One region of the Pseudoalteromonas sp. SR41-4 genome, then DNA from elsewhere that is predicted to be linked to it. Evidence: riboswitches for the same ligand, from Rfam matches in the RefSeq annotation. Region 1 holds a riboswitch; the other holds the start of a gene.
The links. Region 1 has a riboswitch for cobalamin ahead of H5180_RS13855 (TonB-dependent receptor domain-containing protein). Riboswitches for the same ligand answer to the same signal wherever they lie in the genome.

Region 1 (15,463 bases):
TCAACATTGATTTAATTAGATTTTTCAAAAATTCAATTTTGCCGTAATAATCGCCGAAAACGAAATTGGCCTGCGCGAAGTAGCTATCTAATCTTCACTCGGGCCAATCTTGCAGCGCTTTTAAGCTAAATTCATAATCATCAAAGCTCAGCACCGTTTGCTCTGGAGTGATCTCTAATACTCTTAAGTCCCCAATGCTATCCCCCTCATACAACTCCCGATTATTGAGCTTAACCCAACGTTTATCAGGTGATGATGAGTAAATATGCGCTTGGTATTTAATTTCTGGCATCAATGCCAACAAAGCATCAGGTAGTAACTCAATCGGCTCAGCATAAGATGAATTTTTAGTGCCTTGCGTTACTTGATGAGATTGGGTGCTTTGAGTATCTTCGATAGCGCGAGCAAAGGCATTTTTAAGCGCCGTTGGCACAGTTTCAAGTTCTTCATCGCTTACCGTTGCAACCGGCTTTGATTTCTCACTAGTCGGTTCGCCAAGAGGCTTCCCCAATACTTTGTATTTACTCATATCGATATTGCTAGCGCTATTGTTAATCATTGGCTGCATTTGCACTGCATTAGGATTATATTGCTGCTGAGGCGCTGCATATACTTGCTGATAACCATTAGGTGTTTGCACCAGTATTGGCTGACCTTGCGGATAAGCTGGTGCAGTATTTACTGGCACTTGCACCCACTGATATTGCCCTGTTGCTTGTTGGTATTGCTGAGGTTGAACAAATTGCGGCTGAGACATCGGCTGCGTGCTAGCAACTTGCGCTGGGCTAGTTTGTACTGGATTTGTTTGCACAGGTATCGATTGCTCAGGCTTCACTGTGGCAGGCACAGGTGTTTTGTCATTAGCAGGCTCCACTGATTGATCCTGAACACTCGTTACCATTTGTTCAGGGGTATTTAAATGATTTTTTTGTAACCATTTACCAATTGAAAACCCTGCCATCAAGGTCAGTAAAAAAGCAACCAACAAGCCAAGCGAAATCGCAATAAAACGATAACGCTGTAGTTCTTGCTGCTGTTTTAATTGCTCAGCGTTTCTGTCATGTGCTGACGCTTCATCATGTTGTTCTGATTGTTTTAAGGCATCTAATAAATACGACATATATGACCATTAATTAAAGAATGAACGACAAACCAATACCCAGACTGAGCACAGTTAAAAATGCCAACGGATAGAGCCAATTAAACGACGACTGCTGCTCTATGCTAATGGAACTTAATGCACTCGGCGGTAACGCTTCTTGTGCTGAGCGCATTACTATATCACTATCAATCATCGTTAGCTGCTTAGAAAAAGCTCCCATTAAACAGCGTTCACATAATAAATTTACTAAACGCGGAATACCTGCAGTAACTAAGTGAATCGTTTTTAACGCATCATTTGAGAATAGTCCCCGATCACAACCTGCAACATACAAACGATGTTTAACGTAAGCAAAAGTTTGTCCTTCAGTTAACGGTAGTAAATGATAACGAGCAGTGATCCGCTGCGCTAACTGACGCAACTCATTACGCTTTAATAAAGCCTGTAATTCTGGCTGACCAACCAATACTATTTGTAGTAATTTTTTATGGTTTGTTTCTATGTTAGTTAATAAACGAAGCTGTTCTAGCACGTCAGGGGCTAAAAGCTGAGCTTCATCAATAATCAAAATAGTGTGGCCACCAGCTTGATGATTCGCTTCAAGATGCTTTTTAATTGCATCAGTTAAGGTTTTTAACGTCGCATTTTGCTCGTCATAAACAATATGAAATTCATCGCAAATACTCGCTAACAGTTCCAATTGTGACAGTGCTGGATTATGGATTAACGCCACTTGCGTGTTTTCAGGTAACTGCTCTTGCAAACTGCGGGTTAAGGTCGTTTTCCCTGTTCCCACCTCACCGGTTAACAATACAAACCCACCGGCTTCACCTAAGCCATAAGTTAAATGCGCCAACGCTTCTTTATGGCGTTCGCTTAAAAATAAGTACTGTGGATTTGGCGCGATTGAAAACGGTTTCTCTGACAAGCCAAAATAGCTTAAATACACCCTAAATTTCCTTACTGATTAAATCACGGCCTATAATGGCAAAAAAACAGCGTAAGTGAAAACCTTGTTAGCGTTTTATTAGCTAAATAACGTAAAATAGTTTGCACAGTTAATATTCAGGGGAAATTATGCAAGTTTATTTGGTCGGTGGAGCAGTTCGTGATGAGCTATTAGGGCGAATCATCAAAGAACGCGATTATGTGGTGGTCGGTGCAACTCCTGAGCAACTGATCAAACAAGGCTATCAACAAGTTGGTAAAGACTTTCCCGTTTTTTTACACCCAAAAACTAAAGAAGAATACGCACTAGCTCGTACCGAGCGAAAACAAGGCCAAGGTTACACGGGCTTTGTCTGCGAGTTTTCAGCAGATGTTACCTTAGAAGACGACTTACGCCGCCGCGATTTAACCGTTAACGCTATTGCAAAAGCACAAGATGGCAACTTAATTGACCCTTATGGCGGCAAGCAAGATTTAGACAACCGCATTTTGCGCCATGTATCTGAGGCATTTAGCGAAGATCCACTACGTATATTACGCGTTGCCCGTTTTGCAGCTCGTTATCATTATCTTGGTTTTACGATTGCCGAAGAAACCCAGCAATTGCTAACACAGATGATCAACCAAGGTGAGTTACAAACACTCACCGCAGAACGGATTTGGCTAGAATGTGAAAAATCATTAACGGATGGCGCATTTGCTGAGTTTTTGAATATTTTAGCGCAGTTAGGCGCGCTTAGTGCAATCAGCCCTGCCTTAGCAGGTAACTGGAGCGATGAGTTATATCAACAACTAAAAAACCGTTACGCTTACGCACAAAGCCAAAATATAACCGATCAGGCATTATTGTTTGCACAAGCCACTGCATCATTGACGCAAGAAGAGATTAAAATTCTCAGTCAAACTATTCGTTTACCAAATGACGTACGCGATTTGGCATTACAACTTAATGCCCACCAAGCAACCTTAAGTAGCCAAACAATCACCGCACAGCAACTACTCCGTTGCTGCAATCAACTCGATTTATGGCGCCGCCCTGAACGGTTCGAGGCAGTTCTTAAAGCCGTTGAGATTAACCAAGCAGCATCACTGGCTAATCAAAAATTATTAACAGCAACCAAAGCAGCTAAAGCAATTAACCCGCAGCAATTTATTACGCAAAGCATTAAGGGCGCAGCAATAAAAACCGCGCTAGAACAAGCGCGGTTAGAGATATTGCAGCAGTATTTCAATTAACTAAGCTAGCTACTTTTCATAACGTACTAGACGTAGGTACACAAATGAGGTTTTATCGTGCAAACTGTTAAGGCCTCTGTCAAAGGTGTATACCCAAGCTGAAGTTTTATCGGCAATACCTGAAGTATTTGTCCAATAGTTTTCACTTTTATTACCTAAAAATACAGACTGATTAATACTTGGGGTAACACAGCTGTGCTCTAAAATACTAGCAAGCTCTTTATTATTAGGTACTTGCCAATCTGTATATGCACCTGTTCGGTCATTCACTGCGGCTCTTAGCGCCTCTTGCCAATTTACTTTTACAGCACTATTAATACAGCTGTTGGTGGCAACATCATAACCTTGTCCATAACTACAGGTTTGCCACATTAGCCCGGTTACACTGTCGCTAACGGTGCCATCAACACTAACTGTAAAACGGGTTGCGGGTGTTGTTTCGGTCACACCAGTGTAGCAAGTCTGCACAGCCATCACGGCAGGACTAAGTAGCAGTAAGCCAACTAATAATGATTTCATTGCGATGCTCCTGCAGTTCTAACCAAGCGCACAAAGGCGGTATTACCTTTTGGATAAGCCAGATCATTGCCGTTACTCATATCAAAAACATACGCTTGCGATAAACTGGTACCATCGGCCGAAGTTTGTGAGGTCCAATAAATTAGTCCATCCTCTAATAAGTTGCTATTAGGCGTATTAGGAAAATAATTCTCATCAAGTAATATTGATTGTCCATGCTTGCCATAATTAAGTAGCGTTAATAACTCTGTGTAAGTAGGCACTCGCCAGTTGGTACCACCACAATAATCGAGTGTATTGACGGCATTAATATACACCTGCAAATTACAGTTACTACTACTTGGGCAAGTACTATTCGGTGTCCCTTGTACACTCCCCGTTTGTACGCCATCGCCACTATTTAAATACCATGTGTAGTGATTTTGACCTTCACGCAACGCCGTATTTGGCAAAGTGCCTGTATTAGGGCTTTTTACTTCCCAAATCAAACCCGTTACGTTATCGCGAATACAACTAAAGTTGCTTGCAGAATCACTCAGTTCATCTGCGAACTCATTTAATTTAGTAAAATCAAAAGCCAATTCACCTTTACCGACTTTTTCTATATGTGTAGTTGCGACGCTGTCACGACCCAAAACAGCATCTTGGCGAGGAAAGTCAGGGCTCGTACAGGCTATTTCTTGGGTGTTGTTGTAACATTTATCCATACCGGTATCATTGAGCAAACCAAGCGGTTTTGATTTAACCACGATATTGACGGTGTCTGTATCTGTGCGCCCTTTGCTATCAGTCACGGTTACTTCAAAGGTATGCGTGTTAACCGCTTCGGTCGCTGGTGCAGTAAAAGAGGTAATGCATTGTTGCTGATTATCAAGTATTGCATTGCCAGATATTTGTTGCCAATAGCATTTAAAGGTGTCTGTTACTGTTTCTGAACCTGTAGCATCTAAGGTCACTTTTTCCAGCTCAATAGCACTCTGATCAATACCAGCATTGGCAATAATCACATCGCTGGTTTTATTTAAGGTATGTGAATATTGCGTGCTTGCTTCTCCCCCCTCATCATCGACAACTGTTAACAGCCAAGTGATCTGCGTGTTGGTATCAAGTAACGGATGAGTGAAACTAATTGTTGCATTACTATTACTATCTACAGCAAGCGTTGGTCCTGCAATTTGTTGCCAGTTATAGCTATTAATTTGGCCATTTTCATCCGGATCAACTGAGCTGGCACCACTTAAGGTAATTGTATCTTTATAATCAGAAGGCAGTGTTTCGGGTGAAGTTTGAGTAACAATAACCTGAGGAAGCTGATTATTTGACTCAATTTCGATCAGTAAGTCATCACTTACTAATTGACCATCTGTGGTTTGATAACTAACACGCAATAATAATTCGCTGTTTGCTTTAATATCGGGGGCGGTAATTGTTTGTAGTGCACCATCAAGGGGGAAACTGTCAATAATTGGTCCACTTACTCGCTGCCACGTAAAAGTACCATCAACAGGCGAACCTTTGGCTTCAATAGTAAATTCACTTTTTTCAATAATGCGCTGATCATCGCCAGCAAAAACGGATGCTGCAACCACGGGATTATCGTTGCCGCCTCCGCCGCCACCGCATGCTGTCAATACAGCTAATAACGGTAAAACTATCAAGGGGGATTTCATGCACTGATTCCTCATTTAAAACTGAAATTACATAGCCTTAATGTTAATAGCCACGCCAATCAATAAATTAAGCAACAACAATGCCAGATACAAAAGAGAGGATGTTATAAATAGCTATCTTGGTGAATACGGACAAATAACTTTGTGCCTATTTTACTATAATCTATCTTATACTCACGGCCATCTAACGCCTGAATAAACAGTAAACGCTTCTCTTCACCAAATACGTCTACACTGCCAACATAGACCATTTCTAAATAGCGTTCTTTAGCTTCACGACGGTTTTTTGGCAACTCTTCTTTGAATGGTTCTAAACCATGTTGAGTTACCTTTATTTTTGGGTGCACTTCAGAATTCACGATCACTAAATCGAGTTTTTTATCTTTATGGATTATGGTATTTCTGCCACTTTTAATAAAAGATCTATCTTGACTCATCGCTTCATCCTACTAACTAACGCCTATTTTCAGGCGTCTTACTCTCTAATTGAGATTCAATAAATACTACTGGGTTATTCCGCCATGCATTTAAGCTGTGGCTAAAATCCCAAATACTTCTATCCAATACACTTGCTGGTAACAGTAAGTCATATCCTGTTAATTGTCGTAGATGTCGCATTCTATTAGCAAACATGGCTATAAGGCCATTAAAACTGCGACCATTCACAGAAGTGTAATGATTATCCTCAACTGACCATTCTGATGGGCAATTGCCATTTTTGCAATGTTTTTGAATTACTTGCATAAATAAATGTCGTTGTTCGATCAATAATTTACCTGCAATTCTTGGTCCTAGTTGTAATAAAAATTCATCGGTGTCGTTAAGTTTGATACCTACAGCATTTAACTCAAGTTGCTCAAGTTCTTGTTCTACTTTAGGAATACCACTGTAATTTAGATTTTCTTGCTTAACACACCAGCAGCCATACTTATGCTGGTAAGTAAGCTCCTTTTCTGTAATAACTAAACTGTAAAATGGCTCTTGGGTTTTTAAAAACCCAACAAAAATGGCAGCCAAACATAAACTCACCAAGAAAATTTCGAAAATGCTAATTTCGTCGGGCCGCAGTAAATTAACTAGCATTATAAATAAAAGCCCAACCGCACCGACAGTGAGAGTTTCAATACCATTGCGCGCACCTTGCGCACGCAATTTCAAAACAGCGTTTTTGCGTTTAACCATAACGATAAAAAACAATATAAAAAGCGTACATAATTATAGCCCAAATTATCAATTTACGTATTTTCATACAACGCGGACATTTGCTCGTTAACTTCATAACTCTCTCACACACAAACATAAAATGGGAACAAAATGAAAAACAACTGAACTTTTACGCCTAACCGACAGATTTATGAGATACGCGGCCGCCAATTCACGCTGTAATTTTGTACACTAGAGGCAATTAATTCTCCGGTATTTTTAACAATGTATGCAAAGCAATCTGGCAAAGCGCTCTTTCCATTTATTATTACTCTACTTTTGGGGCTATGTGTTTATCTTTATTTACCAAGCAGCCAAGGTGAGCAATCTGACTTCACAGTTAATGCAACGCAAGTAACCGCTCACACTGTTGCAAGTGAAGAAAATGCTGTCCTCATTGAGGCTATCGGCAGTGCCCGCGCTAATCAAGCAATTTATATACAAAGCGCACAAAATGATTACGTAACTGACATTTATTTCAAAGACGGTGATTTAGTCAGTAAAGGTCAAAAGCTCGTACAATTGCAATCGCAGCAAGAAGAGCTCACTGTTAAAGAGCTGGCAATCAACTTACGCGAAGAAAAACGTCAACTTGAACGCTTAACAGAGCTTTCTCGCTCACAAGCAACTGCAAAGTCATTACTCGAAGAGCAACTTTCTCGCGTTGATGCAACCGAAGCTCAGCTTGAAAACGCCAAAACAAAATTATCTGAAATGACTATTATCGCGCCTTTTTCAGGTATTTTAGGTAAGCGTCAGATCTCAGTAGGTGCGTATGTAAATAACAGCACAATTATTACAAGCTTAGATGATATAAGCATTATTAAAGTCGATTTTAAAGTCCCAGAAAAATACCTTGCGCAATTAAACGTTGGCATGAAAGTAATGACCCAAAATGATGCTTACCCTGAAAAAACCTTCACCGGTAAAGTAACGCACGTTAGTGCTCGGATTGATTCAATCACCCGCAGTGTTGAAGTCACAGCAAGCTTCGCGAATAAAAGTGGTTTATTACGCCCTGGCATGTTGCTCAAGACCGCGTTACAACTTAGCTCGAATCAAGCGATGATGGTGCCAGAGAAAGCGGTGATCCCACAACAAGATAAACATTATGTTTTTCAAATTGAAGACGGAATAGCCACTAAAGTAGAGGTTCACGTTGCAGGTCGTCACAATGGTTGGGTTGCCATTGATGAAGGTATTAGTAATGGGCAACAAATTGTTACTGAAGGAATTATTAAAATTCGCTCAGGCAGCAAAGTTACTGTGAAGGGGTAAACTGTGAAAATTACTGATACCAGTGTCAAACGTCCCGTTTTTGCAATTGTAATTAACCTACTGTTACTAACCTTTGGCTTAGTGGCTTTTTCGATGTTACCGCTGCGCGAATATCCTGATATTGAATCACCCATAGTCAGTGTAAGCACTGAATATACGGGAGCGTCAGCCGAGATCATTGAAACAAAAATTACCCAAGTGCTGGAAAACCGTATTTCCGGTATTGAAGGCATTAAAAGCATTAATTCATCAAGTAGAAATGGCCGCTCAAATATTACCATTGAGTTTAATATCAGCCGTGATATTGATGCCGCATCAAACGATGTCCGTGAACGTGTAGCGCGCGCACTTGATAGTCTACCTGAGCAAGTACGCCCGCCAGAAGTATCTAAATCTAACAGTGATGAAAGCCCTATTGCATGGTTTTTACTCAATAGCGACACAATGGATTCATTGCAACTGTCTGATTATGCACAGCGCTTTATTGTCGACCGTTTAGCTGTGGTAGATGGTGTTTCCAATGTACGTGTTGGTGGTGAACGTAAATATGCCATGAAAATTTGGCTCAACCGCCAAGCAATGGCTGCTCGTGGCATAACCAGTAGTGACATAGAAAACACCCTACGAACTGAAAATGTTGAGCTACCTGCAGGTGAGATAGAATCTATCGACCGTGACTTTACAGTTCGAACAGCGCGTAGTTACAAAGAGCAGCGTGATTTTCAAAACCTAGTAATTAAACGTGGCGACGATGGTTACTTAGTTCGTCTTGGTGAAGTCGCTGATGTAAAATTAGAAGCCGCTGACGATGAAAGCTTATTCCGAGGTAATGGCCGCAATATGGTTGGCCTTGGTATTGTTAAACAAGCTAAAGCGAATACACTTACCGTGGTTGATAATGCCCGTGCTGAACTTGAAAAAATCAAACGCAACCTGCCAGAAGGCACCACTATTCAAGACAGCTACGACTCGTCAATATTCATTAAAGAATCAATTAACGAGGTTTACAGAACCTTGGCTATTTCTATGGCCTTGGTGGTATTAATTATCTTCTTATTTTTAGGGAACATTCGCGCCACCTTGATCCCAGCGGTAACAGTCCCAGTTGCGCTGGTCGGTAGCTTTATGTTCTTATTGGCGATGGGTTACTCAATTAACTTATTGACACTACTGGCGCTGGTGCTAGCAATTGGCTTGGTTGTTGATGACGCGATTGTAATGCTAGAAAACATTCACCGGCGTATCGAACTGGGCGAACCTGCCCTACTAGCCGCTTATCGTGGCGCCCGTGAGGTTGGCTTTGCAATTATTGCCACCACCTTAGTGCTGATCTCGGTGTTTGTCCCCTTGGTATTTATGGATGGCCGTATCGGCGCATTATTTACCGAGTTTGCGATGGCCGTCAGCGCCGCGGTATTCTTCTCAAGCATTACCGCATTAACACTCTCGCCAGCGTTGTGTTCATTAGTACTTAAACCATCCTCAAAAGAGAGTAAATTCAGCCAATGGATGGACCGTATCTTTAGTAAGATTGAGCAAAGTTATAAAAACTCTTTACGCTCAAATATGACGCGTTCAGGTGGTTTAACAATCACCCTACTGCTGGCTGGTTTTGTTAGTTATTTACTGTTCCAACAAATTCCTTCAGAACTTACGCCAAAAGAAGACCGTGGTACTTTCTTTATCATGATGAGTGGCCCTGAAGGGGCAAGTTATGAAAATAACGCCGCCAACATGGCAAAAATTGAAGAACGTTTAATGCCTTATTCCGAAGCGGGCGAACTAAGTCGAGTGCTGGTACGCGTTCCTGGCTGGGGTGGCAGCGGTGGTGTGGCAATTGTTGGTATGGCAGACTGGGATGAACGTAAACGTTCAACTTGGGAAGTAATGGATGAGATCAGTGCAAAAATGACTGAAGTCACCGATGTGCGCGCGTTTGCTATTATGCGCCGTGGTATTGGTGGCGGTGGCTCATCACGGCCCATTGAGTTTGTCCTGCAAGGTAATGATTATGCACAATTAGCTGATTGGCGAGACCGGATCATTGAACGTGCAGAGAAAAACCCAGGACTGGTGCGTATTGACCATGACTACAAAGAAACCTTCCCGCAGTTTTTGATCAGTATCGATAAAAACAAAGCGGCGGATTTAGGGATTTCAGTTTCGGATGTTGGCCGCACCCTTGAAACCATGTTAGGCCAACGCCGTGTTACCACCTTTATTGACCGTGGTGAAGAGTACGATGTGATCTTAAAAGGCACTAAAGCTGACTTTGCTGATCCTACCGATATATCAAATATTTACTTAAAATCACGCAGTGATGAACTGGTTCCTCTAGATAGCTTAATTAGCTTAAAAGAAGAAGCCACTGCATCAAGGCTAAATCGTTACAACCGAATGCGTGCTATTACTTTGAGCGCTAACCTCGCCGATGGTTATACCCTTGAAGAAGCGCTTAACTTTTTAAATAAAGTGGCAATGGAAGAAAACGAAATTGATGGCGCCATTGATTATAAAGGTGAATCGCAATTATATTATGAAGGTGCCTCAGCGATGACGTATGTTTTCATTCTAGCGCTTACTGTTACCTTCTTAGTTTTAGCCGCTCAGTTTGAAAGCTTTATGCACCCCTTTGTGATCATGCTCACTGTGCCACTGGGTTTGATGGGCGCAATGTTTGGTTTATGGGTTGCAGGACTAACCATAAACATTTACAGCCAAATAGGCATTGTAATGCTGATTGGTCTTAGTGCTAAGAACGGTATATTGATTGTCGAATTTACCAATCAATTGCGCGATAAAGGCGTAGAGTTTAGTGAAGCTATTTTACAAGCAGCAACCCAAAGATTGCGACCAATTATTATGACCTCTTTGACTACGGTAATGAGTGCGGTGCCACTAGTGCTAGCCTCAGGCCCTGGTGCAGAGAGCCGTATGGTAATTGGTGTAGTGGTGTTTACTGGTGTTATTGTCGCAACCATACTTACGCTATTTGTTGTTCCTGCGGCGTACTATGCGCTGGCTCGCAATACTCAGTCTCCTGAGTTTTTACAACAAAAGCTCAACCAACAAGAAGCTGAAAGGCCGCTAAAAGAGCTTTAATCTCATCGTAGCGTTGCAAACCCATAGCAACGCTACTTTTCACTTCAACACACTTCCCTGCCGTAATTAAATGAAATAATAAACCTCCTTGCTCGTTCTTCTGTTACGCTAGATAATCCGTGTAATTTAACAGCTTTAAGGAACAACTAAATGAGTATAACAAATGAAACTGCAACATTTGGTGGTGGCTGCTTTTGGTGTATTGATGCCGCGTTTAGGCGCGTGAAAGGCGTTTTACAAGTAAGCTCTGGCTATACTGGCGGCGAAACAACTGAGCCTACGTATAAACAAATTTGCACTGGCCTCACCGGCCACGCAGAGGTTGTACAGATTAAGTTTGACAGTAGCCAGATAAGCTATGAGACCTTACTGGCGATGTTTTTTACCCTGCATGATGCCACTCAGCTAAACCGCCAAGGTAATGATATAGGCACCCAATATCGAAGTGTGATTTATTATCATGATAGCGAGCAGCAAGCGCAAACTAATCAATATATTGCAAAATTACAAAGCCAAATACGCGAAGATATCGTCACTGAAGTTAGCCCTGCAACCACTTACTACCCAGCAGAGCAGTATCACCAAGACTACTACAACGAAAACCCTGAGCAACGCTATTGCAGTTTATTGATAGCACCTAAGCTGAAAAAGTTTGAGAAAGACTATAAACAGTTTTTAGTAAACTAAGCAAAGTGCTAAATAAGCATTTTCATCTGAATATAAAAAAGCCCGACAAACAAAAGTGTCGGGCTTTTTTATTTAAGCTAGAACGAGATCAGAGCTGGTAACTTACGCCAACAAAGAAGCGACGGTCAACTGTATTGTAGTAAAACACTTCGCCAGTTGCATAATCCATACTTGAGTCAACCGCGTTGTATTGCTTATCAAATAAGTTTTCAACACGAGCAGAAAATGAAAGCGCACTGTTAAATTGATAATTTGCAGTTAAGTTCCATAACGTATAAGAACTAAGCTCTGTTACTTTACCTTGACGATCACTACGGTACTGCATATCAAAACCGGCATCAAAATCGCCCCACTGCTTCGCAACAGACCAGTTCACAGTACGTGGTGAAACATAAGTTTGTGCTACACCCGTTTCGGTATTTTCAGCATTTAAATAAGTAAAATTAAACTGATTATCAAAACCAAGTACTGTTTTGGCCAAGCTAAACTCAACACCCTCATGGCGTGCTTCATTTATATTTTCTGGCTGCCATTTACCAGCTGCATTAGGTGCCCATGCAATTAGGTTTTCAATATTATTTCTGAATATTGATATATCAAGCTTTGCCTGAGAAAAGTCTAAACTCAAACCTAACTCTTGGTTAGTTGATGTCTCTGGTGCTAAATTTGGATTACCTGGAGATAAAGGGTCAGGAAAATAAAGATCATTAAATGTTGGCGCTTTAAAGCCCGTGCTTTGGCTCAATCGAAGTGTTGCACGCTTATTTAAGTGATAACCAACAGCTGCGGCGTAAGTTGTTTCATTACCAAACTGCTCATCATCATCTAAACGCAATGCTAAATTTGCAATGAATTTATTATCATCAAAATAGCCCCCAAGAAATGCAGCTTTAGCTACTTTGCTATCCGCTAGATAAGCCTTACCATTAGTAAATATTTCATCTTTATACCAATTAAGCCCGCCATTAACGGTTAAAACTTGGCTTGCATTATAACTGCCGTGGTAATCAAATTGTTTACGTTTTGTTTTATAACTATTAGTAATAATCGCACCAGTGTAATCATAGCCTTTGTTGTCAGAATCGTCGGTTGCAATAGCAACATTAATTGAGTGCTTATGATCGGTAAAGGATTTATCCCAATCCAGCCCTAGCTGATAATTTTCAAATTCATTATTTTCTACGATACTATCAATAGGCGAGAAAGCATTGTCGTATTGTGCATTACCTTCACTGTATTGACCCAGCGCTTTAAGCTCACCTAACAGCTCATCTGCATAGCGAATATTAAATCCTAAATTTTTGTTCTCATAACCATCTTCATCCGATGCTACGCCTTGCAATACGTCAAAGCCATCCGTTTTTTCAAACCCAGCATTAAACGACGCTTTAACAGCATCAACTACCGTTGTACCTGCGACTTGATAATTTTGATAAGCATCAGTACCAAATGTTGCATCTAGGCTGACGGATTCCTTTGTACGAGTAATAATATTGATCACACCAGCGAGCGCGTCAGACCCATAAACTGCAGCACGAGAGCCTTTAACAATTTCAATGCGCTCTATTGAATTAAGAGGAATATTACTAATTGATTTATAACCAAGGGTTGCAGAGCCCGTACGTACGCCATCAATCAAAATAAGTGTATGTCGCGAGCTTGAACCGCGAAGTGACACGCCAGAACTTTGCCCAAAGCCACCATTGGAATTTATTTGAAAACCAACTTGGGTTGCTAGTAAACTCGGTAAATCACGGACATTACTTGTTTCAATATCACTGCGCTCAATAACAGTTACACTGGCAAGTACATCAGTAATTGATTGTTCAAATTTATTAGCGGTTACCGTCAGGCGTTCTATTGATTGCTCTGCAGACACAGAAAAAGACAACGCAGCGGCAATTGCTACGCATAGAGTAGATTTGTTTAACATGATATCCCCTGACCCGCGCCCACCGCACAAGTGATAGTAAATTGACTTCAAGGCCGGTCTCCGGACTTAACATAACTTGCTAATAAATTTAGCTAAAAGTATGTATCACCGTTGCGGGGGCAGTGTTGGACTTCGTTTATATCCTATAAACGCCACCAACTTCCCGATTATCTTGCTTTACTTAATCAACAACCTTGAAAAGTAACCACAAGCACCTTGAAAATAGGTCGCTATTGTGATTATTTTAAGCACAAAAGTCAATGGACGGCTATACATCTAAACACTCTAGGTTCTAGGAATAATCATAAGTTCTAAACTAAAAAAGCCAAACTACATTGCTGCAATTTGGCTTTTTCTAGCACCTAGAAACCTAGCTCCTAGCTTTCTAATCTCTAAAGTTTTTAAATTGAAATGGCTGCCCTAAATCGGCACTGCGCACTACTTGCATGGCTTCTTGTAGGTCATCACGCTTTTTACCCGTTACACGTACTTCTTCGCCTTGGATCGCGGCTTGTACTTTTACTTTAGAGTCTTTAATGGCTTTAACGACTTTTTTAGCCATATCTTTTTCGATACCTTGCTTTAGCGCAACATTACGGTAAACATTTTTTCCCGCACGTGAAATATCTTGCAGCTCTAAACTTGATACGTCCATACCGCGTTTTGATATTTTGCTCGCTAAAATATCAAACAACTGCATAACCTGTGAATCAGCTTCTGCTTTTAGTTTAATGGTTTTATCATTAAGCTCTATTGACGCATCAACGCCTCTAAAGTCAAAGCGAGTTTCAAGTTCACGGTTAGCGTTATCAACAGCATTTTTTGCTTCGTTCATTTCGACTTCCGAAACAATGTCAAATGAAGGCATAAGTCTCTCCTAACAAGATATTTTTAATTCAAATTTATATTGTCGATAATTATACTATATAAATTTTATAAATCTTTACACTTTTCTATGCTTTGTTCAGGTGCGATACGAAATTTGTTTGATATACTGCGGTTCTATTTTTAAACGATTTAGGATTTTTCGTGACTCGGCGTGTTTATCAAACTCTATTTTTAATCAGTATTCTGGTATTTACCTTTTTGTTTGCCCGCGATTTTAGGGGCGTTGGGGTATCGTCACTGCCTCATCTAGATAAGTTAGTGCATTTTATTATTTTCTTTGTTCTGGCAGCCGTCATGGTCAGAGCGTTCAAGCTACCTGTATTCGTTCACCTCGTGTTATTAGCATTTTATGGCATCGCTATTGAGCTAATGCAAAGCACAATCCCTTATCGTAGCGCATCTGTTGCTGATGTTGTTGCTGACTTTTCTGGGGCTGCTAGTTTCTTTTTGTTGTTCGGTATTTATTCTCGTTTTAAAAAGAATCAAAATGGCTAATATATTCGTCGTTGGCGATGGTGCCATTGGGCTGCTCTATAGCCATTATTTGAGTCAACAGCACAGGGTTACCCTACTTACCAAGCATGCTATTGACGAACCTCGTTTTTATCAACAAGCAAACGCGCCAAAACAAGCAATTAATTGCCAACTGACAAACCTGACTCAATTATCTGAGCACGGCCAAGTCGATGTTGTTATTTTTACTGTTAAAGCATATCAAGTTGCCACCGCATTTAGGCAACTAAAGCCTTTTTTAAGCGCTCAATGCCAATTGATTTTATCTCACAATGGCATGGGTAATGTAGATGAAATAAATAGCGAACTTACAAAACAACAAGGACTATATTTTTTAACAACACGTTTAGCGGGCTACAAAGATGCACCTTTTAGTGTGTTGCA
Region 2 (15,463 bases), on a different contig from region 1:
TGGCATAGCACATTCAAAGTTGCTTGTTTGGCAGTTACGCCCAAGGTTTGTGTTTGCATAAACATGGTCAATCCCGCCGCGAATAAACATATCTTGGCCAGTTTGCGTTTGTGCGTTAATAAATATCACAGTTCGCTGCCAATCACTCTGAGGATCAGGGGTTGAGTTAGTGTTTAACTTGGCATTTTTATGAATAGCCATTGCATCCCACGCGGCTACATTTAAGTTTATAGTGCCATTTGCATTAACAGTAATAACTTCACCAGTACAACTTGTTGCATCATTAGTCAGCGCTCCTTTTAGCACGTTACAGTATTGCCCTGGAGCCATATCTGTTTGCACGGTAGTATTGAGTGTTGAGCCTTCTTTATTAATGGCAACATGACCTGAACTTCCTCTACCAAAGGCTATTTGATTGTTAGTATTATCCCACCAATTGGTTGTTGCCCAGTTATCAGCCGTATTATTTCTAAAATCTACGCCACCTGCAATGTATGCCCAACGATGCTCACATTGCCAATTACTCGCAAAGCATTCTAAATTACCGTTATTATGCACAGGTACGCTTGGACCACCAGCATCTGTGTCACCATGATAGTCGTAACTAGACATTACTTTTGGATAACCATACGGGTAAGCCAACATAAATACGTTTGCTAAGTCGTACAAGCGGCCATCTTCAAAGGTAATTACATTACCGGCACCACCATGACCGCGTTGATTATCATGATTATCTACAAATACTACAGCTGATGCACTTGGCATAAACCCCCACCCTTCACCAAAATTACTTAACCATGCGAGCGAGCCATTTCTAAAGGTATTGCCAAGTTCAGTGCTGTATTTAAACTCCGTAACTAAACCTGACGCTAAATACTCAGAGGCACCAACAGCCTCGCCACCTTGATCAATTACTTCTTGAAAGACCACTGGCGAGCCATTCACTTTCGCCATTAAACTTTGAATATCACTGGCTGCAACATGTTTAGAGGCATCAAACCGAAACCCCTTAACACCAATGGCTTGTAATTCATTAATGTAAGCCGCTAATGTGTTTTGGACATACGTTGCAGCGGTATCTAAATCTGCTAGTCCAACTAACTCACAGTTTTGTACTCGGTAACGATCGTTGCCGTAGTCAGAGCCATTAATGGTGCAACTGGTGTGAAAGTCTTGTGGGCTATAAATTGGGTATTATTTATTACCATAGGTATTACCAGCGGTACCTGTACCACTGCCTGCAGCCATATGATTGATTAAAGTATCTACATAAATATCAACGCCAGCGGCATTACAGCGATTAACCATATCAATAAACTGCTCGCGGTTACCGCCTCGGCTTTGCAATAGGTAACTGACAGGTTGATAACGCGTCCACCATTGGCTGCCTTGTATATGTTCATTAGGCGGCGATACCTGTACCGCTGCATAGCCTTTAGGTCCTAGGTATTGTTCACATTCGAGGGCTACATCTTGCCAGTTCCATTCAAATAGATGGACGAATGTTGTTGGTGTTGCATTTGCAATCGACGTAGCACTTAGGGCAATGCTTAGCCCAATAGTGGTTACTATTTTTTTAATTTTCATTGTGTGTTCCGTTGTGTTGTCAAGTAATAGGCATTCTGAATTTACAAAAAATTAACAATGGAGAGGTTCTCACAAAATGGAAATTGAATACGTATGCAATCAAAAATTCAAAAACACCATCGATTATGGATGCTTAGCCAAATGCAGTGGCACGAGTGTATCGCTAACTTATTCTTTGTGTGTTGGAGTGTTTATTAACGGGCAGTACAGAGCGGTAAAAACTAGTATACGGTTTTATCTTTATTACGAAATCTTGAAGTTTGGGGTTAGCTTTTTCAGACTGCAGTTTGCTCTACAAAGTGATTATTTATGTTGCGCGTTTTTGCGATTTTGGCATTCATTAAGAACCTGCAGCTTTTGTGCAGGGCTTGCACTGTGCCACGCGAGAATTTCATCAAGGGTTCTAAAGCAACCGATACAGGTATCGTTTTTATCCAAACAACAATGCCGAATACATGGGCTACTTGGTTCTTCATTGCTCACTTTAATGTTATTCATTAATTTTACCTTCGACTTTACTTATTAGACACTAGCCTTAGTTTTAGCTCGTGTCTAATAAGTGCAGTAGATAATCGGCTAGCGATAACTAAACTATGACCACTGCCTTTTACTTGTTTTGATGCTTCGCCATAAATGGTTGCAGTCTTTCAAGCAGTAGGCCTTGTTTTAACTGCCCTTCTTGCATACCTAACTGCGCACCTATTTGCATCAATTCTGGTGATTTAGCTAGAAATTTTTGCCCTGTGGGTGTTTCATAAAAGGCGGTTAACTCATTGATTTCTTTGTCAGTGAAATTCTCTGAGTAGACTTCAACCAATTCAGCTAAAATTGCTTGCTGATCAAAATCATACTTAAACCAATCTCGGTAAATATTTTTCAGCTCTTCTTTCGCCGCTGCATCCAATTTTAACTGTGCCGCCATTTGCTCAATAACCGGCAACATAGCTTCAAAACCACCGGTCATCTGCTTATCCATGTCCATTACTGAGAACATTCTTTCAACTGGACTGGTTGCTTGCTCTTCTGCATAACTGAGGTTGGTTAATATTAATAGTGAAAACGCACATATTGATAGGAGTTTTTTCATTGTAATTTCCTTATACAGGGATAAATAAACATGCACTTATCTTACTCTTATTGTTGCTGTCTATCAGTAGAAAACTTAATACTGGTAAATATGCGCAAATCAACAACTGTATTACCAGCTGTAAATTTGTGTAAATTAGCACTATCAACAGGTAAATATTACCTGTTGATATAATAAGCCTAGAACCATTTATTGTTCTGAGTGCTGGCGCTTTTCAGTGATCATCGCATCGAGTTTTTCACCGCCTTTAATACCAAAATCAAGGGTGCGAATTGGGAATGGAATACTAATATCAGCGTCACTTAGCGCTTGTTTGACTGCCACAATTGCTTTATGGCGTACGGTCATAAAGTCTGCCTCGCCGGGGTATTTTATCCAAAACCACACCAGTAAGTTGACACTACTGTCGCCAAACCCTTCAGCATAAACAGCGGTTTCGTCTTGTTTAATTACAAAATCAAATTCATTGATTTTTTTAACTATCACCTCAGCTGCCAGCTCTGGGTCATCACCATATGAAATGCCCACCGGCACTTCAATGCGGCGTACACCTAAGGTACTGTAATTACGTAATACATTACGAAAAAGTATTTTGTTAGGCACTAAAATCAATTGCCCATAAAAGTTTTCGATGAGCGTGTTGCGCAAATTTATTGAGCGCACATTGCCAAACACATCATCGGTTTTTATAACATCGCCTGTTTTAAACGGTTTGCGAATACCCATAGCAATACCAGCGATTAGGTTCTCTGTCATATCTTGAAAGGCAAAACCAATTGCTAGACCAACAATCCCAGCACCAGCCAGTAATGACGTTACAGTGCCTTTTAGCCCTATAAAATCGAGGGCAACAAATAACCCAACACACAGTACTATCATCTTGAATATCGATGCCATTAAGTCTGCAATTTGTTGGGAGTCTAACGAGCGGCGTAAAACATTGCGCATCATCGAACCTAAAAAACGCGCGAGAATTGAGAAAACAATGGCGATGATCACCGCCACTATAAAATTAGGTATATGACTTATTACGACATCAAACCAGCCACCGAGTTTTTCTTCAATAAGTTTTTCGGCATCGCTGATAGAAGGTATTTTTAGCATTGCTTAACCTTGATTATTTTATAAATAGTGTCAGGTTATTGCAAAATAAGCGCCAAAACTAAAAAGCCATGCATTGCATGGCTTTTAAACAGATTAATAACTAGTTTTGTTCATCTCTTAGAAATACTGGCTCCAGCTCTTTTTGGGTCGCTTCGCTACTGTAGTAGTAACCATCAACAGTAAACTTTTTTAAATCGCTTAACTGGGTAACTTGATTCTCAATAATGTAGCGAGCCATCAAGCCGCGCGCTTTTTTTGCATAAAAGCTGATAATTTTATATTGGCCGTTTTTACAGTCTTTAAAGTGTGGAGTAATGATTTGCGCGTTTAAGGCTTTTTTATCAACCGCTTTAAAATACTCGTTTGATGCTAAATTTACTAGATATTGGCTATCTTGCTCAGCGAGTACGCTATTTAGTTTATCAGCAATAATACTGCCCCAAAATTCATAGAGGTTTTTACCACGGCTGTTATCAAGCTTAGTGCCCATTTCTAAGCGATACGCTTGCATTAAATCAAGTGGTTTTAATAATCCGTAAAGGCCTGACAAAATACGTAGGTGACTTTGCGCGTAATCAAGTTGCCCGGCAGTTAAGCTGTTTGCATCTAAACCACCATATACATCGCCATTAAAAGCCATCACAGCTTGTTTAGCGTTGTCGGTAGTAAACGGTTGCGACCATTCACTAAAGCGCGCAGCATTAAGGCCTGCAAGCTTATCGCTAATTTTCATTAAACTGCCAATTTGTGCCGGCGTTAATTCGCGGCACACCGTCATCAACTCTTCGCTGTGCTCAAGTAACTCAGGTTGCGTGAATTTATCAGTGCTTGCTTGGCTCTCGAAATCTAAATTTTTTGCAGGTGAAATAACAGTGATCATAGTTAGCTATTGACTTGGAAATTATTTAATGTCAATTTCAACATTAAATGAAACGAAAAGCACGTTTTGTTTATATCAATTAGTTAGAATTGATTGGTATGATACCTACCTTATTAGCACAGCAAATTATGCTATGCACCTTCGTTCTTCACTGATACGGACATAAGACCTATTAAGCGCTGTCACAGTGCTGCAGTATAAGGTAGTTACAGTAGATTTTCTTTTAACTTGCTTGGAATGAGGAAAGCAAATGACTTCAGCTCTACAAAGGCTCAAACAACATTCATCTATCGTGGCCGACACTGGTGATATTGAAGCGATTAAAAAACACCAACCGGAAGATGCAACAACTAACCCTTCATTGCTATTAAAAGCCAGTGAAATTGAAGCCTATAAGCCGTATTTAGATAAAGCGTGGAGTTATGCTAAAGAAACCGAGCAAGACGCTGCTAAACAATTAGAACTAGCCTGTGACTACTTTGCTGTATTACTAGGTAAAGAGATCAGTGACATTGTGCCGGGTTATATTTCAACAGAAGTTGATGCGCGTTTATCATTTGATACTCAAGCAACAATTGCTAAAGCACACACATTACTAAGCCTTTATGAAAAAGAAGGTGTGAGCAAAGATAAAATCTTAATCAAAGTTGCCTCAACGTGGGAAGGTATTAAAGCCGCAGAGCAACTTGAAAAAGAAGGTACTAAGTGTAACTTAACGCTGCTATTTAGTGATGCTCAAGCCCGTGCTTGTGCAGATGCTAACGTATTTTTGATTTCACCATTTGTTGGCCGTATTTTAGATTGGCACGTTGCTAACGGCTTAGAAAAACCAACCGATCCATTACAAGATCCAGGCGTGCAATCAGTACGCAGTATTTTTGAATTTTATAAGCGCCATGATTATAAAACGGTTGTTATGGGCGCAAGTTTCCGTAACACCGGTGAAATCATCGCACTAACTGGTTGCGATAAACTAACCATCAGTCCTAACCTTTTAGAAGAGCTAGGCAACCTTGAAGGTGCACAGGAGTATTTACTTGAAAGTGATATTGCTAAAGAGCCTAAACCGGCACCACTAACTGAAGCTCAGTTCCGTTGGTTACATAATCAAGATGCCATGGCGACAGAAAAACTAGCTGAAGGTATTCGTTCTTTTGCTGATGCACAAGAGCAACTAGAAGCACGTTTTAAAGCAATGTAATCGCTTTTATCGTTTAAATTAAACGTCGCATTTGCGGCGTTTTTTTATGCCTGAAAATAATCTCTATTCATTAATTTATCACTTACCTGTAACATAAATGTCACTTTTTTATTCTATTTTAGTGTGGCCTGTGGTATAGGTATTTTCGAGGTTCAAAAAATTCAATAGGAGAAGTTCATGGATAGCCTAGACGATATTTTAGAGATATTAGAAGGTCCTGATACAACAAGAAAGACCTCTCAAAAAAATAAAAAGAGAAAATGGCGCGAAATCGAAGCTTTAAAAGACAAGCAACGTTTACGTAAAGAACTACAGGAACTAGACTTTTTTACAGACAATATTGCGATTGATGAATTAGATTTTTAATTTCGCAATAGCTACTAACCAACTAAAAGGCCCTTACCGATAAAGTAAGGGCCTTTGTTTATATCAGTTAACGTATATTCTGCGCAGGATAACCTAGCATCTACAATTCCTAAACTTGCCAATCGATCGCTGTTTGCCCTTGCTGTGTTAATAACTGATTGGTTGCGGAAAAATGCTGGCAACCAAAGAAGCCACGATGCGCAGACAACGGCGATGGGTGCGGGCCATTTAAAATATGGTGACGCGTACTATCAATGCCTTTACCTTTCTTTTGTGCGTGAGCACCCCATAAAATAAATACCACACCTTCACAGTGTTGATTAATATGGGCAATAACCTTATCGGTAAACTGCTCCCAACCTAAGTGTTTATGGGAATGGGCTTGGCCTTGCTCAACAGTCAGTACGGTATTAAGTAAAAACACCCCTTGCTCTGCCCAGCGTTGTAAATAACCGTGCGTAGGCACGCGAAAACCATCGATATCTGTAGCCAGCTCTTTATAGATATTTTTTAATGAGGGGGGAAGTTTACCAACCTCTGGTAATACCGAAAAACACAAACCATGTGCTTGTCCTTCGCCGTGGTAAGGATCTTGTCCTAAAATAACCACTTTTATATTACTTAACGGTGTTGCATCAAATGCACTAAATACATACTGCTCTGGCGGATATACAGCAATACCTTCGCTGCGCTTTTGAGCAACTGTATCCAACGTCTGCTGCATATAAGTTTTTGCACATTCGGTTTTTAAAAAGTCTTGCCAATCACTCATTGTGCCTCCTTAATTGCAACGCGTGAATCATCTATTTTAGTACACATATCAGCAAGACCATCCAACATACGCGTGGTAAAACGGTGTAGTAAATCAGCATTGACGCTAATAAACTGGTGGTGCTTTACCGCGGGTACTTCGGGCCATTGTGTCCAATCAATCACAGTTTGCTGCGCTTGTGACTTCTCATTAGGCAATATAATTATCTCTGGTTTTGCCACGATCACATTTTCAATACTTATCAGAGGGTAATCAGTTCGGCTGCTAGCAAATACATTACGACCTTGGCAAATTTCGATTAACTGATTGATCCAGGTATTTTTACCCACCGTCATCATCGGTTCTGCCCATAGCTGGTAAAATACCGCGACCTTACTTTTACCTTGCTGCTTGGCTTTGATTACAGCAATTTTTTGCTCAAATTCAAGTGCGGCTTGCTCGGCTGATTGCTCACGTCCAGTAAGCTCACCTAAACGGCGCAGTTCATTGGGTACTTTATCTACTTCACTGGCGTCACTGTAAATTATATCAATACCAAAACTTTTAATACGTGCTAAATCCTCAGCTTTGCTACCCGTTTTCCATGCTAAAACTAAATCAGGTTTGAGGGCCAGTAGCTTTTCTATTTGAATACCTTGGTGACCACCGATACGTGGGATATCATTGGCCGCAGCAGGGAAATCAGCATATTCCACGGTTCCCACGATTTGCTCACCAGCGCCGATGGTATACAGGTTTTCAACAATATGCGGGGCCAAGGCGATAATTCTTAATTGCTGCTTGTTAGGATCAGCCACGAGCTTAAAGCAGCACAGAGCCAGCGATAAAACGAGTACAAGCCTAAGCGTAGCCATTAATAATCAAATCCTATTTGCGCTTTAACACCAGCATCAAATGCATGCTTAACATTGCGCACTTCACTAACAGTATCAGCTAAGTCAGTTAACTTGCGATGCGCACCACGGCCAGTAATAATTAAAGATTGCATTGGCGGACGATTAGCGATCACTTCGAGTGCTTCGTCTAAATCAATGTAGCCGTAGGTGATCATATAAGTAATTTCATCAAGTAATACTAAATTAATTGATTCGTCAGCCAACATACGTTTTGCTTCTTGCCAAGTCGCTTGCGCCGCTGCGGTATCTGATTCTTTATTTTGCGTCTCCCAGGTAAAACCTGTGTTCATAATGGCAAATTCAACCCCTGCGCCTTGCAATACATTACGCTCACCACACGGCCAAGTACCTTTAATAAACTGGCACACAGCAGCTTTCATGCCATGGCCTACACAACGTGTTACCGTGCCAAACCCTGAGGTTGATTTACCTTTACCGTTACCGGTGATCACCTGAAAAACACCTTTCTCAGTTTGTGCTGCGGCTATACGCTCATCAACTTTATCTTTTACTTTTTGTTGGCGTTGTTGGTGCTTGTCGTTATGCGTGTCGCTCATGATTAACTCCTTCCCAGTTTTGGTAAATTTGCGTTATTTTGTCTAAATCTAAATGTTCTTTACACATCGTGGCTAAGCGCGTTAATTGCTGCTCGCGATGTGTGTCTATATCTATTAATTGGGTAATACCACTATTTGGCAATACCCAATCCAGTATTAGTTGCGTAGCTGCACTGCTATCAAATAAGCCATGTAAGTAAGTACCTGCTATACAATCATCATCTGATATAAAGCCATCTTGCCTAACATGCTGTGGATGCTGAGTAAATTGTAAAAAAGGCTTTTTAAATGCTGGGCCAGCGCTGCAACCAGCGTGTATTTCATAGCCTGCGACTTTTGCTTGTTGACCGCCAAGATGGATCACACCAGCAGCTTGAGTTAGTACTTTATGCTGCCCTAAGTGAGTGGCAAAATCAGCAAGCCCTAAAGCTTTACAGTGTGTTTTACTTGATTCCACACCCTCAGGGTCATAAATATCTGTGCCGAGCATTTGCAAACCTCCGCAAATACCTAATAACTTACCGCCATAACGCAAGTGACGCTGAATCTGCTCGCCCCAGCCTTCATTGTTTAAAAAGGCTAAATCATTAATAACATTTTTACTGCCAGGAATGATGATCAGATCAACGTGTGGAATTGCTTGAGTATGGCGAATGTAATTAATGTCAATTTGCGGGTTTAAACGCAGCGCATCAAAATCAGTGTGGTTACTAATATGAGGAAGTAGCAATACTGCGATTTTTATTTTTGCTTGGCTTACTTGATTATCTATCGCTACCGCGTCTTCAGCATCGAGGGCGAGATCATGTAAATACGGCAACACCCCTAAAACTGGTTTACCGGTGTACTCTTCAAGCCAATCAAGGCCACCTTGCAATAAGCCTATATCGCCACGAAAACGGTTGATCACAAAGCCTTTTACTCGGGCTTGTTCTGACTCGCTTAATAGCGCAAGAGTACCGACCAAATGCGCAAACACACCGCCTTTATCTATATCTGCAATAATGATCACGGGGCAATCAACCGCTTCGGCGTAACCCATATTAGCAATATCACCCGCACGTAGATTAATTTCAGCCGGACTGCCCGCACCTTCAACTACCAGTAGCTCAAACTCTTCGCTTAAACGCTGTTGCGAAGCCAGTACCGCATCCATCGCGACTTTTTTATAATCATGATAAGCACCTGCTTCCATATTACTAATGGCTTTACCGTGAATTATCACTTGAGCGCCAGTATCACTATTGGGCTTGAGTAAAATGGGGTTAAAATCAACCCGTGGCACCACTTTAGCTGCAATCGCCTGAAGTGCTTGCGCACGACCTATTTCGCCGCCATCTTCTGTTACAGCGCTGTTTAAGGCCATATTTTGCGGTTTGAATGGAGCAACTTTGATCCCGCGTTCAACAAATACCCGGCACAATGCTGCAACTAAAGTACTTTTCCCTGCATCAGAAGTCGTACCTTGTACCATTAATGTTTTCATCATGACTGCCCTTTCAGTGTTAAGGCAAGACCTGCCATTATAAATTCAACTCGCGCAGCTTTTGCGGCAATGGCTTGATGTAACCAGCCTGATTCATCTACAAACCGGCGGCTTAGCTCGCCCAGAGGCACAATACCGTGGCCAACTTCGTTACTGACAAAAATCACTTGCCCCGGTAAATTTTCAAGGGTATTTAGTAGTGCTGATTTCTGTTCATCCCAACAATCACTTGTGGCGTGACATAAACAGTTACTTAACCATAAGGTTAAGCAATCAACTAAAATACAGTTATCTTTGCTGCTGTGTGTTTGTAACGCCTCAGCCAATGCAATTGGCTCCTCAACTAACGGCCAATCTACAGGGCGCTGTTGTTGATGATGGACTATACGATCTTGCATTTCAGTATCGTGGGCTTGCGCCGTTGCGAGGTAAATAACGCTTTTATTGCTTTGCTGTGCAAGCTGTTCAGCAAAGCGGCTTTTTCCACTGCGTGCGCCGCCTAAAATAAATGTGTGGTTAGCGTTCATAATACACTCACGAAAGTTAAGTAAATGGCAATTTCACTTAGCTGCTGCGCCGCACCTAAACAATCGCCAGTGTAACCACCTAACTGCTGTTTAAACCAGCGGATCAAAATGACTCTTAGGATCAGTAATACTGCTACAAGAATGAATACGGTTTGCCATAACAATACACCAACAGCAATCAAGCTAACCAGTAAAGTAGCGGCGGTTACAAGTAACGTAACTAAACTAGTGACCGATAGGTGCATAGCAAGCGGCTTTACTTTTGAAGTCGCATCCTCACTTACATACTCCATCCCCATAATTAAACTGGTTGCCACAACTCGGCTTACACATTGCCCGATAACAATTGCACTCAATACAGTAATCAATGACTCACTAAGAAAGAGTAGGCTTTGAAATTTAACCAGCAGCATAATAAATAATGCCGCTGCACCATAAGTACCAAGACGACTATCTTTCATAATGGCAAGCTTTTGCGACACCTGCCAACCACCGCCAAAACCATCCCATACATCGGCCCAGCCATCTTCATGAAATGCGCCTGTTAATAACAACCCGACCGCCATCATTAGTAATACACTTATTGATGCTGGTAACAGTAATTGAAAAACGCCGTAGCTGAGTGCTAATAATCCACCAAGCAGTAAACCCACTAAAGCAAAATAGCGACTTGCTTGATTTAAATGAGCACCGCTTACATTAAAGCGCAACTGCACCGGTAGCCGGGTTAAAAAGCTAATTGCTAATAACAGTAACTGCCATTGCGTTACTTTATTTGCCTCTGGGTTAGGCATTAACTGACAACCTGCTTAACACCAGCATCAGCAAAACTAGCCATCTGATTATAAAAACCAAGTGCGGCTTGCAATAATGGTAAACTTAACGCAGCGCCAGTGCCTTCACCCAAGCGTAAATCAAGTTGCAGCAGTGGCTTAACATCGAGTGCGTTTAACATCAGTCGATGGCCTTGCTCATTTGAGCAATGTGCAAAAATTAAATAATCTTTCACTGCTGGGTTAATATTAATTGCGGCCATTGCCGCAGCACTACAAATAAAGCCATCAACTACTACAGCCATGCCTTGCTCAGCCGCAGCCAACATAGCTCCCGTAATATGCACAATTTCAAAGCCACCTAACGCTGCAAGTAGTGAAATAGGATCTGCTAAATGTAACTGATGCAATACCAGCGCTTGCTCTACAACTGTTATTTTACGCGTAACAATATCATCACTAACACCCGTGCCTTTGCCAACACACTGCTGTGCAGGTAAATTCAGCATAGCTGCCATAATCGCTGCTGCACTGGTGGTATTACCTATGCCCATTTCGCCAAAGGCAATTGTATTACAACCACTATGACTGAGCTGTTGCACCAGCAGTTTAGCATTATTAAAGCCTTGCTGTACCTGCGCGGTATTCATTGCCATGTCTGTATTAAGTGGCTTTGTTATACTTCCTAGACGGCAATTATGGACACTTGGCGCTGTGACTGGATGCAAAATACCACAATCAATCACTTCTAATTGCCAACCTAACTGTTGGCAAAAGACATTAATAGCGGCACCACCGCTGACAAAATTAGCTACCATTTGTGAGGTGACATCACTGGGCGCTATCGATACCCCTTGTGCAGCAACACCATGATCTCCTGCAAATACCAGCAAAGTAGGCTTATTGATTGCAGGTGCAAAGGTTTTAAAAGCATCTTCGCTTGCCACTTTTTGGCTAAACAAAGTAACCAGTTGTATTGCACATTGTTCTAACTGTCCAAGTGCACCAAGCGGTTTAGTTTTTTGGTTAATCTTATCAATGATGAGGTGACCAAATTGATTAGTTACTGTGGGTATATTAAACATCTGACTAACTCTCTCGCTTGCGAAAATAAAGTAACGATAAAAAGAAAATACTGCCTATTGCAGAAGTAATAACACCGATTGGCAATTCTTGATTTGCAAGTAAAACACGCGATAGCACATCAACCCACACCATAAATATACCGCCAACTAAAGCCGTCATGATCAAACCAGTAATAGTGCCTTGCGACACAAAAAACCGTACTATATGCGGGATCATCAAACCAACAAAACCAATACCACCACACATCGCAACTAACACTGCAGTGATCAATGAGCTCAATACCAACATTAATAACCGAAACCGCTGTACCGGTATTCCTAAAGTTGCAGCACTTTCATCACCTAGTAACATTGCATTTAGTTGCCGACGAAAACCCATCATCAGCCCGGTGCAACTAATAATAACTAAAGCGGGTAACCATAACGTTGACCATTGTGCGCGAGCAAAGCTGCCTAGCGTCCAAAATAAAATAGCCGTGATCGCCTGTGGATCACTAAAATACAAAAGTAAGCTGGTAAAGGCACTGAATAAAAAGGATAAAGCGACCCCAGCCAAGAGCATGCTTTCAACCTGTCCGCGACCTGCTCGTCCGGCAATAAAAACCAGTAATAACATAGTCAATAAACTACCAAAAAATGCCGCGGCCGACATTGTTATTCCCGCGCTGACTCCTGTTAGTGTCATAAAACATACCACACCAAATGAGGCTCCCGATGAAATACCAAATAAGTAAGGATCGGCTAACGGGTTACGGGTTACGGTTTGTAAAATTAAACCAGCAATAGCTAGACCAGAGCCAGCTAAAAACGCCAACAATGTTCGTGGCATTCGCAGTTGCCATATGATCCGCGCTATAAAGGAGTCATCTCCCTGACCTATAATACTGTGGTATACATCAATAAATTTACTGGCCGCAGCACCAAAGCTAAGTGCTATAAAAATGCTCGACAAGGCAAAAAATAGCGCCACGCTGACTGCAAAATAATTATTTTTTTGCATCAACGCCACCACCTTGATAGCCGTAAAAATAGGTAATACGCGGAATGACCTTATTTAATTGTTTACTCTGTGGATGCGCCGAGACTTCGGCACAGACACCAAATACTTCGCTAAGCATTTCTTCCGTGATGACGTATTCTGGGCTACCCGTTGCAACTAACTTACCTTGCTTTATCACCAGTAGTTCATCACACATACTGGCTGCAAGATTAAGATCATGGAACGACGCTAATACCGTTACATTTAGCGATTTAGCCAACTCCATTAATTGAATTTGATATTTAATATCTAAGTGGCTGGTAGGCTCGTCCATAATTAATAATTGAGGGCTTTGTACAATTGAACGTGCTATCAATGCGCGTTGCTTCTCGCCACCGGAAAGGGAATCAAACGATTGCTGTAAATGATGGCTCAAGCCAACTTGCTCAATCGCCTGAAAAATAATTTGTTGATCATTTTTAGTTGTCGAACTAAATAAGCTTTTATGCGGCGTAAGGCCAAGACTCACTACATCATAAAGCGATAGATTAAATTGCGAAGGTGTTTCTTGCAGCACCACAGCAACCTGCTTGGCATATTCATCCGCACTTAGCTGCCAAATATTTTTCCCTGCAAATATAACCTCACCGCACACTGGTTTAGTGTAACGGTATAAACAACGCAATAAACTTGATTTACCTGCGCCATTAGGCCCTAACAAACCGATAAACTGGCCTGGTTTTATTGCAAAATTAATATCGTGCAAAATGGCGGTATTTGCCACCGACCACGATAAATTAGCTACTTCAAGTAAAGGGGGATCAATTACTGCTGGTATTTGCAATGTGTTATCTCTCTAGCAATAGCTAAACCCAATACACTACAAACCATTATGATCATGGTGATAATAGAAGAGTTAGCCCGCTCAATAGGTAATAAATTAACGTATTTTGTATCTGACTTATCGCGCTTGCGACTTACAGTTGCGGGAACAGTTGAGGAGTTACACCCCATTCCAAAATACATAAGGCTCTATTATGGGCGGGTGAGTAAATATTTCAATTAATATCTTTCTAGACGGCTAAAAATAGTCTTTTAAAACACAATTCTGGGCCATGCTTTATCGCTATCATCTATGTAAATATCAATACAAATAAGCTTCCCATAACCGATTGAAAATATGTTTTGCTGATTCGACTCTTTTGGTAACTGACAAATAATACCTAATAGTTGCTTGATCACTCCGGCATGCGTTAAAACTAATTGTGCTTGAGTGTGATTACTTGCAATATCAATTAGTAACGTTTGCCACCACGTTGCTATTCGCTGATAAAAATCTCTCATACTTTCGCCATGAGGAGGAGTTACTTGCCAAGGGCTTTGCCAAAAATCGCCAAGACTAGGAGGATCCGTCTGTTGCCACAAATCATCATATTTACAGCCATCCCAATCACCAAAATTAAACTCTCGGAGCTGATCGGTCAGAAAAAGTGGTATTTGCTGGGCATGGCTAAAAGATCTGGCAAATTCGCTACAACGTTTCAAAGTCGAACTTTGTACAAGCTCAATATTAGTTAGCTCATTGCACGCTTGATGTAATTGCGCACGGCCAAGTTCACTGAGTAAAAAATCTGTCTGTCCGGCCAAGACTCCTTGCTCAATCAATTCGCCATGGCGTAATAAATAAACGCGACTAGAAAATGGCGGCATAAAACCCTCTTACATTAAAGAAAAGTACTTTTAACAATAGCATAATGGTCATCCTAAACGGATTAAGCGCACATCAAAATGTAGAACGGCATTAGCTCCTATTTTTCCACCATTCCCCTTGCGTCCCCACGCCAGCTCTGCAGGAATTACAAATTCATAGCGAGAACCAACCGACATCAATAAAATACCTTCTCGTAATCCTTCGATTGCCTCATCTAAGGTAAATACTTCAGGCATTCCAGCTTTATAACTATCAGCTATTACGCTGCCATCAGCAAGCATAATACGCTGATTGATGACCACGGTATCTGTGTCAGTTACTCGCACACCAGAGATCTCATCTATTACTTTATACATCAAACCAGAAGCACACAGTTGAGTATCAGCATGATTACTAAATTTAACTATGAAGCTTTCACTGTTTTTACGATTGAGTCCTGATGAACCTTTTGA

Region 2: another riboswitch for cobalamin. It lies ahead of H5180_RS17945 (ABC transporter ATP-binding protein); the one in region 1 lies ahead of H5180_RS13855 (TonB-dependent receptor domain-containing protein).

The regions. Positions count from the first base shown of each region.
Region 1 is NZ_JACJEI010000016.1:54,378-69,840, forward strand. Features, by position in the region: gene H5180_RS13800 (HD-GYP domain-containing protein) at 1-47, shown strand, start outside; gene H5180_RS13805 (general secretion pathway protein GspB) at 95-1,120, opposite strand; gene H5180_RS13810 (AAA family ATPase) at 1,134-2,051, opposite strand; gene H5180_RS13815 (tRNA nucleotidyltransferase) at 2,180-3,286, shown strand; gene H5180_RS13820 (DUF1566 domain-containing protein) at 3,296-3,805, opposite strand; gene H5180_RS13825 (DUF1566 domain-containing protein) at 3,802-5,475, opposite strand; gene H5180_RS13830 (hypothetical protein) at 5,580-5,912, opposite strand; gene H5180_RS13835 (DUF2982 domain-containing protein) at 5,929-6,657, opposite strand; gene H5180_RS13840 (efflux RND transporter periplasmic adaptor subunit) at 6,904-7,956, shown strand; gene H5180_RS13845 (efflux RND transporter permease subunit) at 7,960-11,058, shown strand; gene msrA (peptide-methionine (S)-S-oxide reductase MsrA) at 11,209-11,745, shown strand; gene H5180_RS13855 (TonB-dependent receptor domain-containing protein) at 11,834-13,678, opposite strand; cobalamin riboswitch at 13,712-13,890, opposite strand; gene H5180_RS13860 (YajQ family cyclic di-GMP-binding protein) at 14,064-14,546, opposite strand; gene H5180_RS13865 (VanZ family protein) at 14,708-15,061, shown strand; gene H5180_RS13870 (ketopantoate reductase family protein) at 15,054-15,463, shown strand, end outside.
Region 2 is NZ_JACJEI010000027.1:535-15,997, reverse strand. Features, by position in the region: partial or broken gene H5180_RS18020 (alpha-amylase family protein) at 1-1,587, opposite strand, end outside; gene H5180_RS18015 (DUF1289 domain-containing protein) at 1,891-2,085, opposite strand; gene H5180_RS18010 (DUF2059 domain-containing protein) at 2,195-2,674, opposite strand; gene H5180_RS18005 (mechanosensitive ion channel family protein) at 2,864-3,778, opposite strand; gene yaaA (peroxide stress protein YaaA) at 3,879-4,658, opposite strand; gene tal (transaldolase) at 4,909-5,859, shown strand; gene H5180_RS17990 (DUF3545 family protein) at 6,037-6,225, shown strand; gene ung (uracil-DNA glycosylase) at 6,335-6,997, opposite strand; gene H5180_RS17980 (cobalamin-binding protein) at 6,994-7,851, opposite strand; gene cobO (cob(I)yrinic acid a,c-diamide adenosyltransferase) at 7,851-8,450, opposite strand; gene H5180_RS17970 (cobyric acid synthase) at 8,434-9,936, opposite strand; gene cobU (bifunctional adenosylcobinamide kinase/adenosylcobinamide-phosphate guanylyltransferase) at 9,936-10,463, opposite strand; gene H5180_RS17960 (adenosylcobinamide-GDP ribazoletransferase) at 10,460-11,257, opposite strand; gene cobT (nicotinate-nucleotide--dimethylbenzimidazole phosphoribosyltransferase) at 11,257-12,321, opposite strand; gene H5180_RS17950 (iron ABC transporter permease) at 12,326-13,321, opposite strand; gene H5180_RS17945 (ABC transporter ATP-binding protein) at 13,308-14,144, opposite strand; cobalamin riboswitch at 14,230-14,355, opposite strand; gene H5180_RS17940 (histidine phosphatase family protein) at 14,396-15,010, opposite strand; gene H5180_RS17935 (FKBP-type peptidyl-prolyl cis-trans isomerase) at 15,059-15,463, opposite strand, start outside.